DNA from 3 places in the Paenibacillus sp. FSL R5-0701 genome. Region 3 is predicted to be linked to each of the others. Evidence: predicted binding sites of a transcription regulator. Region 3 holds the regulator's gene; each other region holds the start of a gene.
The links. The regulator LexA, encoded in region 3, represses DNA repair genes until DNA is damaged. The targets are predictions, from matches to a motif close to CGAACATATGTTCG.
Positions count from the first base shown of each region.

Region 1: addB (helicase-exonuclease AddAB subunit AddB) is a predicted target of LexA. The motif match lies at 2,306-2,319, and genes of this name have one in related genera.
Region 2: recA (recombinase RecA) is a predicted target of LexA. The motif match lies at 1,988-2,001, and genes of this name have one in related genera.

Region 1 is NZ_CP150230.1:4,902,348-4,906,640, forward strand. Features, by position in the region: gene addB (helicase-exonuclease AddAB subunit AddB) at 1-2,241, opposite strand, end outside; gene MKZ13_RS21685 (class I SAM-dependent rRNA methyltransferase) at 2,474-3,850, opposite strand.
Region 2 is NZ_CP150230.1:2,533,171-2,537,463, reverse strand. Features, by position in the region: gene MKZ13_RS11800 (regulatory protein RecX) at 1-571, opposite strand, end outside; gene recA (recombinase RecA) at 854-1,918, opposite strand; gene MKZ13_RS11790 (competence/damage-inducible protein A) at 2,162-3,418, opposite strand; gene pgsA (CDP-diacylglycerol--glycerol-3-phosphate 3-phosphatidyltransferase) at 3,526-4,113, opposite strand.
Region 3 is NZ_CP150230.1:4,146,078-4,150,370, forward strand. Features, by position in the region: gene MKZ13_RS18230 (HAD family hydrolase) at 1-639, opposite strand, end outside; gene MKZ13_RS18235 (hypothetical protein) at 668-1,177, opposite strand; gene MKZ13_RS18240 (DUF896 domain-containing protein) at 1,303-1,512, opposite strand; gene MKZ13_RS18245 (LysM peptidoglycan-binding domain-containing protein) at 1,608-1,985, opposite strand; gene lexA (transcriptional repressor LexA) at 2,283-2,909, shown strand; gene MKZ13_RS18255 (aldehyde dehydrogenase) at 3,015-4,293, opposite strand, start outside.

The DNA.
Region 1 (4,293 bases), 760 kb from region 3:
GACCGCCCACCACATTTCAGGGATGTCTTCTCCGCGGCGCCATTTGCGCAATTGTCCAATGAGCGCAGACAGACTCTGACCTGGATGGGTGACATAGGACCAATGCGCTTCTTCAGAGTTCGCAACCGGTGGTTGAGCGAGTAATGGCTGTTCTTGTAAACCAAACATCTTCCGTACATGGCGGACAATCTCGGAAGGAAACAGTGCTTTCCCCTCATCATCAGCAACCGGGTAACTCAGCCACAACTGGCTGCTTGCGGCTGTAAGTGCCGTATAGATCAGGAAACGTTCATCCAGCATCTGCCTTGTTGCACCTGGTCCAAGCGCCATGCCACGTTCCGTCAGTAACGCTCTCTCCAGTTCCGTTAATAAGCCATCATCCTGAGGTACGGCGGGTAATTCACCATCAACGGCGCCAAGGATAAATACGTATTTGATGTCCTGAAGTCGTGTACGGTCCATGGAACCCACCAAAACCTGATCAAGTGCCGGTGGTACCAGACCCAGCTTCAGTTCCGTCAATCCGGTCTCGATCATCCCGGCAAACAGCGTGATATCCAGCCGTTCATTCCCCATCATATCGACCATCTGATCCAATAAATCCAGCACAGCTCCCCACATCTGCCGATGTTCTCTCGAACGTTCGGGGTCCCCCTGAGCTTTAGCTTCAGCAGACATATTCTCCAGCTTCCATGGAATCTCAGCATCTTCCAGCAGTCTGTATAGTGCCTCGCACTGGGCTTTGGCTGTCTTTGCCTTTTTCATTCGTTTCTCAAAAACACCCAAGGAATCTGTAATGACCGTTCGGCAGTTCTCCATTAAAGAAAGCATCTGGTCCCGTCCTCGACTACGGCCATCCTGACCGTTGTCTTCCAGCGACAGGCTTGGTACATACTTCCATGGTTTGCCGTCGGTCCAGCGATACCCGTGAATACCACAAGCCAGTACATAATTCTCAAGCTGGTCCATATCTTCACGAGTGATGGAACCATCACGCGGAAGCAGCAGATCCGTTTTGACACAGCGAAATACATCCTCGTAACGCCAGTGGCGACGAACAATATCCAATGCGGAACGGATAAACTCGGATAATGGATGATGAAGTTCATTTCTTCTGCGGTCCAGAAAGACGGGTACGTCATAATCCCTGAATAGAGGTTCAGCTATATCGGCGTAGGTATCCAACTGACGAACAAGTACCGCCATATCCCGATAACGCGCACCTTCGTTTTGCGCCAAACGCCGCATCTCACGCAGTGCCCCCTCCATCTCAGCTCGTCGGTTCTCCGCTGCAACCAGTCGGATTCCGGAATCAAGGCCTTCACTTTTCCAACGAATTCGCCGGTCGAAACCAGCCTCCAGATGAGCAAGTCCCGGACGATCCTTGTATCTCGGTGGAATCTCCGAATCTAGCACGGTTATATCGCTCGGTATACCCAGTTCGTCAGCCATCCCTTTCAGGCGCGCATAGGCACTTGCCGTGGGATAGAACAGTTCCAGTTCCCCAGGCAGTGCGCCGTGATCATAAGGACGATCCAATGTCAGTGCAATCGTCACGGAAGAGGACTGCAACATCAGTCGACCAATCACACTCATCTCCTGTGGTGTGAATCCCTGAAAACCATCAATCCAGATCTGGGCATCCTGCAGCAATGCACTTTCCGACAAACGATCTGTCAGCTCAGTCAACGTGTCTTCATCATCAATATATAAATGGGTCAGTTCCTGTTCATAGTCACGATATATCAGATTCAAGTCATGCAACTTGTCCTCCAGAATCGGCGAAGTGGATGAGGTATTCTCTCCAGACAGCCCGTCTTCCAGCAATGATGGATCAACTTCATAACGTTTAAATTCACTATATAACTCATTTAATTCGCCTATAAAACCCAGCTGGCTGCCGGATGCACCAAACAGCTTCAATTCTTCCTTACGGCGCTGGATTACTTTGTAGAGCAGCATCTTTTTGCCTTCGGCTCCGATCGGAATACGAGCAGAACCGCCTGCTTCCTGCATTACGCGATAGGCTAGACGGCGAAAGCCCAGCACTTCTGCACGCATCGTACCTTTAATTGCTCCAGAAGACACCAACGCTTGCTCTGTTCGAAAGGAACTCTGTTCTGGAACGAGTAAAATCAAAGGTTTACCTTGCGGTTCTTGTTGAAGCAAGGTTGTAATTTCCCGGGTAATCAGCGAGCTTTTGCCGCTGCCTGCCCGGCCAATAACAAAACGAACGGACATGTCTAATCCTCCAAACTACACGTACAAGATTTTAATTCCCAGTATAACATATTTGACTTGGTTCGGAACATACGTTTGCCACTATCCGGTAAAAACGGAGATCATCTCCGTTAACACAGCCAAACAGCAAAAAGCCCGCAGCTATCACACTGTGGACTTTTTGCCAAAAGTATCATTTATTTAAACTTCACTTTATCTCACGAGAAATTAAAAAAAGTAAAACGAGACTCTTCTAATTCTTTTTACTGCGCACTTCGAAAATAGCAAATTTCAGGTAATGTCCTTCATCCACGCCCAAAATTTGCGGGTGGTCCTTACCTGCTGCCTTCCAGTCAATTAGACGCAGCACTTTGCCTGCATCTTCGGCTGCATCGGCAATCGTATCCAGGAAAAGGTCAGGACGCATGTGATACGAACAGCTGGCTGTTACCAAATATCCGCCCTCATTGACCAGTTTCATTCCTTGCAGGTTGATATCCTTATATCCACGGCATGCACCTTTGACTGCTGATTTCGTTTTGGCAAATGCAGGAGGATCAAGGATGACCACATCAAATGTTTTACCGCCAGCTGCAAGCGCTTTGGATGTATCCACTTTCTGTTCGCCTGCACGTGCACGTGCGGTACGTTCATCCAGCCCTTTCACTTGTTCACGCAAGTACTGGAATGCATCAGCAACTACGAATTCGACCCGGTCGGTGAAACCGTTAAGCTCCACATTTGTTCGTGCACTCTCAATGGCATGTTCCGAAATATCTAGACAAGTCACTTTCTTGGCTCCATACTTGCAAGCATTCAACGTAAAGCTTCCCGTGTGTGAGAAACACTCCAGTACGGTGGCACCGTCCCAATAAGGGAATGTAACTACCTTACCGCTTTTATTCACAGGCAACATCTGCTGTGTGCCATCCTGCTCGGTCGTTTGTAGTGTGATTCCACTCTTGTAGCCCCAACCCTTCATGAGCGGTTCGATCGCTGCACGATTCTCGCGTTGGTCGAAGAAGTAACCTGTCTTCTGCCCTTCCACGATATCCACTTTAATGAGTAGTCCATTCTCTGTAACCGTGACATGTCTTGGGCAATCTCCGTACAGTGGACCTTTGGTCTGCTCCAAACCTTCCAGTTCACGAATCGAGACATCACTGCGCTCATATATGCCTTCCGGCTGCATTACTTCAATGAGTGCCTGTACGATGGCTTCACGGCAACGTTCCATGCCAAGTGTAAGCAACTGTACAACGAGGATGCTGCCGAATCGGTCAACGATCAAGCCTGGTAGAAAATCAGCTTCGCCGTAAACGAGGCGGTATGCCTCTCCATCCTGGATAAAACGTTCCCGATGACGCAAGCAATCGCGGAAACGCGCTGCAAAAAACGCGGTGTCCATCTGTTCGGACTCAAGCGGTTGATACGCTACAACTCTTACAGTGATCTGAGATGCGGGATTGTAATATCCTGTCGCCAGATAGCGACCTTGATGATTCAATATATTGACCAGATCTCCCGGCTCCGGGTTTCCGTCAACAGAGGCAATTTCATTGTTAAATATCCATGGATGTGCATGTTCAAGCCGCTTTTTGCGACTGCGTTCGAGTGTAACTGATGGCAAGGTAGATCCACTTCTTTCATAGTTAGTTGAAAACTAGGTTTGGTGCAAAGGAGACGCTACGGCGACGAATTGTTCCTCTGATCGCTGTTATCCCCAGATTTTTTTGAACTCCCTTTTCTCAAAGGGAAAATCCGGGGATAAAGGCGAGCGCTTCGCTTCTTCGGTAACAATTTCGTCTTCTTCGCTGCGTTTGCACGAATCACCGTATCTTTCGAATTGGGGTGGGGCAGTTGAGAGCATGTTGGCGCTAAGCTGTTACTTTAAGCGCTGTATCAGTGACACTACAGCGACGAATTGTTCCTCTGATCGCTGTTATCCCCAGATTTTTTTTGATTCCCTTTCTTAAAGGGAAAACCCGGGGATAAAGGCGAGCGCTTCGCTTCTTCGGCAACAATTTCGTCTTCTTCGCTACGTTTGCACGAATCACCGTATCTTTCGAATTG
Region 2 (4,293 bases), 1.6 Mb from region 3:
TTTTGCGTCCTGCACTCAAGGCAGTCTCAAATTCCGCATCTGTACTGATCCCTTCTAGTGCCTCAACAATGAGATCATTGGCAATGCCCTTTTGACGCAGCTCTTGCCTTATCCACAGTTTTCCCTTCCGCTTGCCCTCCATACGCTGTCTTGTCCATTCCTTCGCAAATAGATCGTCATCCACCAGGTTCTCCCGCTCAAGCCGATCCAGCGCCTCTTCAATCAAAGGTGCAGCAAACTCCTTCTGACGAAGTTTCTGACTTAATTCATGGCGCGTACGTGGCTTATGCTCCAAAAAACGCAGAGACTGTGCATACGTCCGCTGTCGCTCGTCAGCTACAATGATTTCCTCCAGATCCTTCTTCATAAACATATTACCTTGAGTCATCCTGTATTTAATCATCACATCTTCAAGAACCGTAATGGAGTGGATGCCAAAAGTGATTCGATAACGAGCTTGCCTGCTCTTCGTTCGTTCTACACGTGTAATAATAAGTTCTTCGTTGTCCGGAAATTGGGATAGGCCGTCCTGTTCTGCTTCTTCATATAAATCCTCGTCATGTTGATCCATTCTGGTCTCCCCTTTCATAACAATTTCATTCTGACTACGCCAAGCACATCTTCACATAAGACATAGAACACTAATAATACAAAAGACCGGGAGCGCAGCCCGGCCTTTATCTCCACAGTTAGCGTGCCAACAGCCCCTGTCCATTGGGACAGGGGCTGTTGGACAGCACGAGTACCCCACTACAATCCATTATCCAGATTGATCCAAGCTCAATCAGATAAGTTTACGGAGTCCAGTGGGGAACACCCTCAGGATCCTCCCTACAAGGGAGGTTTTGAGAGATTACTCGTTGATTTCAAACAATTCTTGTTCTTCTGCTGCTTCTTTTTGTTGCTCTTCACTCGTTGGCGCAGGAACTGCAGTAACCAAGTTACTGGCTACACGAATTTTTTGTTCAATGATGTCAGCAATATCTTTATGCTCTTTCATGAACTGCTTGGCGTTCTCACGACCTTGTCCTAAACGCTCGCCTTCGTAGGAGTACCATGCACCACTTTTATTAACGATGTCCAGCTCTGTACCAATGTCAATGATACTGCCTTCTCTCGAAATACCCTCGCCATACATGATATCCACTTCCGCTTGTTTAAACGGAGGTGCCACTTTGTTTTTCACAACTTTAATACGAGTACGGTTACCAATCATGTCATTGCCTGATTTGATACTCTCAATACGACGCACATCCAGACGTACTGTGGAATAAAACTTCAGAGCACGACCACCAGGTGTTGTTTCCGGGTTACCAAACATAACGCCGACTTTCTCACGAAGCTGGTTAATGAAGATTGCGATTGTTTTGGATTTGCTGATTGCACCAGACAGTTTACGCAGCGCCTGAGACATCAAACGCGCTTGCAAACCAACGTGTGAATCACCCATTTCGCCTTCAATCTCTGCTTTTGGAACCAATGCGGCTACAGAGTCAATAACGACGATATCTACTGCACCACTGCGTACAAGAGCTTCTGCAATTTCCAGCCCTTGCTCACCCGTATCTGGCTGAGACAGAAGCAATTCATCAATATTAACCCCAAGTTTGCTTGCGTATTGTGGGTCAAGAGCATGCTCGGCATCGATAAATGCAGCTTGTCCACCCGCTCTTTGTACTTCAGCGATAGCATGCAATGCTACGGTTGTTTTACCAGAGGATTCGGGTCCATATATTTCAACAATACGGCCTTTAGGCAAGCCGCCTGTTCCTAATGCAATATCCAAAGCCAAGGAACCGCTGGGAATAATTTCCACATTCATATGAGTGGACTCACCCAGTTTCATGATGGATCCTTTACCAAATTGCTTCTCTATTTGACGGAGCGCCATATCAAGCGCGGCACGACGGTCTGACAATAAGCTCACACCCTTTACTGTTTATAAGATAATAATACCTTGTTTTAACACGTTTGCCAAGCTTTTTTTCGAACATACATTCGTTTTTTTTGTAAAGGCCGAGGCGCCTCTTCCTCAAGGAAACTTTCCATTAAACAGAAAAAAGAACCGTAAACAAGGCTTTAAAGCCTAATTCTACGGTTCTTCCGTCTTCCTTAATTATACTTGCTTGGAACTGTAAATGCAATTGAAGCTATTAACTAATCAATCCATCGCCACAAGTTTTTGCCATAAGCGATAAAGAATCGCTTTGGCTGAACGAATGCGAACCGTCTCACGATTACCATTAATACGTAGCTCATGAATTTCCGTCTCTTTTCCACGTTCGGCAAGAGCGATGAAGACAAGTCCGGGTGGTTTGCGTTCCGAATATCCCGGTCCAGCTACACCGGTAACAGCCAGGCCAAAATCAGCATCGCCAATCATGCGGATCTGCTCAGCAAGTACTTTTGCAACCTCAGGACTTACCGCCCCAGGTGCATCTTCACCTTCCAGATAATCATGAGGCACATTCAGCAACTTTTCTTTAATTTCATTGGAGTAACAAACAATTCCACCTTTGAGCATTGACGCACTTCCGGGTACAGAGGTCAGACTTTGCATGACAAGCCCTCCTGTACAGCTCTCAGCAGCGCTGAGCGTCAGCCCCATGTCAGACATCATGGTTACAATCGTGTACTCTATAGGCACATCCTCGTTCGCGTAGAGATGTTCTGTCAAACGCTCCCGAATCTGAACCTCCATCGCATCCAGCTTCAGCTTCGCCTCTCCCTCACTCGCAGCCTTTGTGGAGACACGTACCGTAACTTCGCCTTCGCTCGCGTAAGGAGCAATCGTAGGGTCTGTCTGCGCGTCAATCAGATCCAGAAGTCGATCTTCAAGAGCAGATTCACCAATACCTGCGAATTTGAGCATTCGGGAATAGATCGGCATCTCTTCTGTGAGTACATGCTGGAACAGCCAAGGTTTGACTTCTTGTTCAAACATTGGAATCAGCTCTTTAGGTGGTCCAGGCATCACAACATAATATTTGTCATTGTCAGAAATCGCATTTCCTGCCGCAAGGCCTGTTTCGTTGGCCAGAGGTGTTCCGCCATCAATAACGATCGCCTGACGTCGGTTATTCTCTGTCATGTCCACATTACGATCTCTGAAAAAGCTCTCAATTTTGTCCATAGCCATTCGATCTGTATGCAGTTTCCGGTTAAGAACAGCTGCGAGCGCATCCTTGGTCAGATCATCTTGGGTAGGTCCGATGCCACCGGAAAATAAAATAACGTCTGCACGGCTCTGCGCAATGCGAATAGCTTCACTAAGCCGGTTCAGGTTATCCCCAACCACCGTTTGGAAATATACATCGATCCCCATCGCAGCCAATTCACGGGATAGGTATCTGGCATTGGTATTGACGATTTGTCCAAGCAGTAGCTCTGTGCCAACTGCAATGATTTCTGCCTTCATTGAGCATCCTCCTGTACACGTGGTGAGTGATCAAAGGGCAATAGGATAATTTCCTATTGCCCCTGACCCAATGCTTCCTTCATGATTACCCATTTAAGAACAAACCATTATGCTTTTGTAAAATGAAGCAGGTTTTTGTTTTTGATAAAGTAATCGATACCCGACCAGATGGTAATAAGCGCTGCTGCCCATACCGCGATAATATCGACGTGAATACCCGTGTATGAAAACGGGAAATTGTTCAACAGCAACAGCACAATCGCCACAATCTGCACTACAGTCTTCAGCTTGCCCCAAGCACTGGCGGCAACAACCGAACCATCCAGCAATGCAATTTGACGCAAGCCGGTAACTGCAAATTCACGACTAATAATCACAACTGCAATCCAGGAATCCAGCTTGCCCATCTCCACAAGCGAGATCAAAACTGCAGTAACCAGCAGCTTGTCTGCGAGTGGATCGAGCAGTTTCCCCAGATTGGTAACCATGTTATTTTTCCGCGCAAGGTATCCGTCAATTCCATCTGTGCTTGCGGCGATGATAAAAATAACAGCAGCAATCAGTTGATTATACGGAAGCGACAAGCTTCCAAGCTGCAACGGCTCTGGATAAAATGGAAAATCCACGAGCAGGAACACCATCAAAAAAGGGATTAAGCAAATTCGTGCAAGCGTAATCCGGTTGGGTAAATTCACAAGACGCCCTCCCTCATATCCTCCATTACTCCAAACAATCATCATAATCCCGTTATCATCATCCGGAACATGAAATGTAAAGTTTCAATGTCAATCCATATTAACATGATCCCACTATGTAGAAACGCAAAAAATAAAGTCAACCGCTCAAAAGCAAAACGCTTTAAACGTTCCGGTGAC
Region 3 (4,293 bases):
CCCAACCATCATGCTCTCTTCGGGTTTAACACCCAGTTTACTCAAAGCATGTTCAAATATTGATGGATCCGGTTTTCCTTTTCCGAAGTTACCCGAGATAATAATCTCATCAAAGAAAGGAGTCAATTCAGGTACACCATCCAACTTCTCTTGTTGCAAAGCAGGACAACCGTTCGTTAACAACAACAGTTTGTACTTTCCTTGTAATTGACGCAAGGTATCCATCGTTTCTTCGTATACATGTGGTCTGGATCTCCGTTCTACTCCAAACTGTGCGGCCAGTTGTTCAGCAAGATCTTCCCGATCTATACCCAATTTCAACAAGCCACGACGCCAGGATTCTTTACGGTAAACTGGAGCAAGCTGTTCCAACTGACGGAACTCAGGCTGATCCCCACCAGTAAAGTTAGCCCATAGGCCTTCAAACGGATTGATTCCAATCATTTTAGTAAAAGAAAAGGTTTCATATGATTCATACAGTCCACGTGCCTCATTACGAACAGCTTCTTCAAGTTCTTCTGGTTTAACCCCAGTCTCTTTCGCTGCGATTAGACAAGTCTCATGAAAAGCTTCTCGAACACTACGCTCATCCCATAATAAAGTATCATCTAGGTCGAACAAAATCGCTTTTAACGCCATTCCGATCATCTACCCCTTTATGCAATAATTACTTATCGACGGTTTCCACGGTGATCTGGTGTGCTTTTGCAAACTTCAGCAAACGTTCTGCAATCGCATCTGTATCGTAACGGTTCAATAACTTGGTAAACACCCATCTTTTCCCGCGACTGTTATGTTCGATAACAACTGTACCTGGTTCGATTCTGAATTTGACGATATCGTCAACCCCAATTGAACGTTCACGATTACCCTTCGTCGTTATAATCCGATTACTGCTAATCTTGATGTATGGACGACGAAGCATGAAGATGACTGCCAAAAATACGTAAAGCAGCATCGTCACCCAGTCCCAGGTTGTCATCGGAGCTTGCACAAGGAACGTGCTCATAAACAGATACAAAAAGGCGAGACCAATCAAAAATATAGGGAACAAAAGGCTGCGTCCCTTAAAGACTTCTTCGCCTGGTGTACCTGTGATTGGTTGACCACTTTTTTTGCGTTGCTGATTTAACTGCTTGGAATTTTTCTTAACCGTTCTCTCGAACGAACGCGACATGAGAATCCCCCTTATGTGTCTTTGTATCGGCTTACATAATTGCAAACCGACATTTCCCCCTATAAATTGCACACTCAAAATAACAGGAAGAAACCTAAATATCATAATGATATCATTAGGTTTCGTTAGTGTTTGAGTTTGCCTTGGTGGCCTTTGTCATTCTCATCATCAACAATCTCAATGGTATCCAGTTGTTGTCTGAAATTACTGCGAATATTACTCAAATAAATCTCTCTTAGCTCGGCACGTTCGGCACGTTCTTCCTCCGACAATCCAGTGGACTTTTGCTTACGAGCCAATTCGTTAATGCGTGCTACCAGACTATCTATATCCAAGCTTGTCCCCTCCAAAAATACAAAGTCATATTAACTTTGCCATTATAAAGGCTGCTTGTCAAGTTGACACGCGTTAACACACATTGATGTGCATTTTATTCTGCAAATTGTGGTAGAGCTAGAACTTGTCCCACTTGGATGGAAGTCGTATGAAGTTGATTCACTTTCTTAATTGCTTCTATATAAATACGTGTATCCATATTCGTCGGTTTATGTTCTAAAGAAATACTCCATAATGTTTCCCCTTGTGAAACAGCTATCTTTCCTCCAGGCAGAACATCATTCTCATTGCCGGCAAATACAGTTAAAACAGTGCTGCATCCAATAAATATAATCATAGAGGTAATGGCTACCTTTAACATCCATGAAGAAATCTTGAAACGCGCTAAAACCTTCTTGTAGTTCCCTATGTTAGACTTCACCAGTTCCGAATTCATTGGTTCATAAATGCTTTGATAAGTAGAATATCTCATTAAATACCCGCCTCCAAACGTTTGTTCCTATATGTTGAAATCAATATAACACGAACACTTGTTTTGTTCAATAGATTTTTAGAACAATTGTTCGCTTCTTTTTTAGAAGGAGCAATATCTTATTTCAAGTACTTTTGCAAAACATTTGCAGTATTATGCTCTGACTTTTGGACAATTTCTGTTCTATAAGTTAAAAAACACTGATTTAATGCTATTTTATTTAGAACTTATGTTTGTACGAACGGAGGTTCTATGTTATAATTTTCCCAAACGTTACTAAAATGGGGTTGATACGGTATGTCGAAGATATCCAGCAGGCAGCAGGCTATTCTGGAGTTTATACGAAATGAAGTCCGGTTGAAGGGGTATCCTCCTTCCGTACGGGAAATTGGTGAAGCGGTTGGACTTGCTTCCAGCTCAACAGTACATGGACATTTGGATCGTTTGGAGAAAAAAGGTTTGATCCGACGCGACCCTACCAAGCCAAGAGCCATTGAGCTTTTGAGCCAGGAAGAGTCTGAGCATTCTCATCAATTTGCTCATAGCGTTGCACGTATTCCTGTCGTTGGTAAGGTTACAGCTGGGGTTCCAATCACTGCAACCGAGAACATTGAAGACTACTTCCCTCTTCCTACACATTATGTAGGCGAACAGAAAGTGTTTATGCTTTCAGTAGTGGGAGATAGTATGGTGGAAGCTGGAATCGTTAATGGAGATTACGTTATTGTCCGTCAACAGCAAACTGCTGATAACGGTGATATCGTCGTTGCAATGACTGAAGACGATGAAGCTACAGTGAAAACGTTCTATAAAGAGAAAGATCATATTCGCCTTCAACCGGAGAATGCGACCTTTGAACCTTTACGTTTGAAACACGTTAGTATTCTGGGTAAAGTCATTGGCCTTTTCCGAGATATTCATTAATATTTAACTTGAGTAACAAAACTAGATGTAAGGAAATATGAAAGAGGTTGCCCTGATGAACAGGACAACCTCTTTTTTTCATGTTTATGTTATTTTAGCGGTTAATTATTCACTGCGTTTCAGAACACTCTTGTGATGCGAGAACACATCAAAGCTCTGTTGTCCGTGATATGAGCCCATACCGCTCTCTCCTACACCACCAAACGGGAGGTAGTGTGAAGTCATATGAGAAAGTGTATCATTAATACATCCCCCACCGAAGGATACTTGATTCAGAACCTGATCCTGCAGCTGCTCATCCTGTGTGAAGAGATATAGTGCCAATGGTTTTGGCCGACGAACAATCTCATCCAGCATAGGATTCAGGTCACTGTACGTAAATACAGGAAGAATCGGACCGAAGATCTCTTCTTGCATGACAGCTGATTCCCAGTTCACATCTCCAATTACCGTTGGCTCAATAAGCAACTGCTCACGTACAGAACGCCCACCAATCAGAGTTTTGCCAGCTGTGAGGAAACCCGACAACCGATCAAAGTTACGCGCATTGACAATGTGCGGAAAATCAGCGTTCTGTAATACTTCATCCCCAAATTTATCTTTAATCTCTGCGCCAATCAGATCAATCAATTCATCACGAACTTGTTCATGTACAAGCAAATAATCCGGAGCAACGCAAGTTTGGCCTGCATTCAGGAACTTACCACGAACAATCCGCTGGGCCACCAGCTTCAGATCTGCATCGTTATGGACAATAGCAGGACTCTTACCACCCAACTCAAGAGTTACAGGAGTCAAGTGCTCCGCAGCTGCCTTCATAACAATGCGACCAACACCTGTGCTACCTGTGAAGAAAATATAATCAAATTTCTCTTTCAACAATGCTGTGCTTTCCTCAACTTCACCTTCCATAACGGCAATATACTCCTCAGGGAAGATCTCCTTAATCAGATCATACGTCAGACGAGATACGGCTGGTGTTAATTCAGAAGGTTTGATAACTGCACAGTTACCGGCTGCAATTGCTCCAATCAGTGGACCAAAGGCCAGTTGGAAAGGATAGTTCCAAGGTGCAATTATAAGAGCCACCCCGTATGGTTCAAGGTAAATGGTGCTCACCCCATCCGGCATAGCCGAATTGGTTGGGACTTGTTTTGGTGCAGCCCATTCCTGCAGGTGTTCTAATGCAAAATCCAGTTCACCCAAAACAATGCGAATCTCGGAACCGTAAGCTTCCGCCTCAGATTTGTTCAGATCCGCCCGAAGTGCATCTTGAATCCGTTGCTGATACTTTTCAATTCCTTTTCTAAGCTGTTGAAGCGCATTAATCCGATATTCGATATTTTTAGTTTGTCCTGTATAAAAAAATGTACGTTGTTCTGTC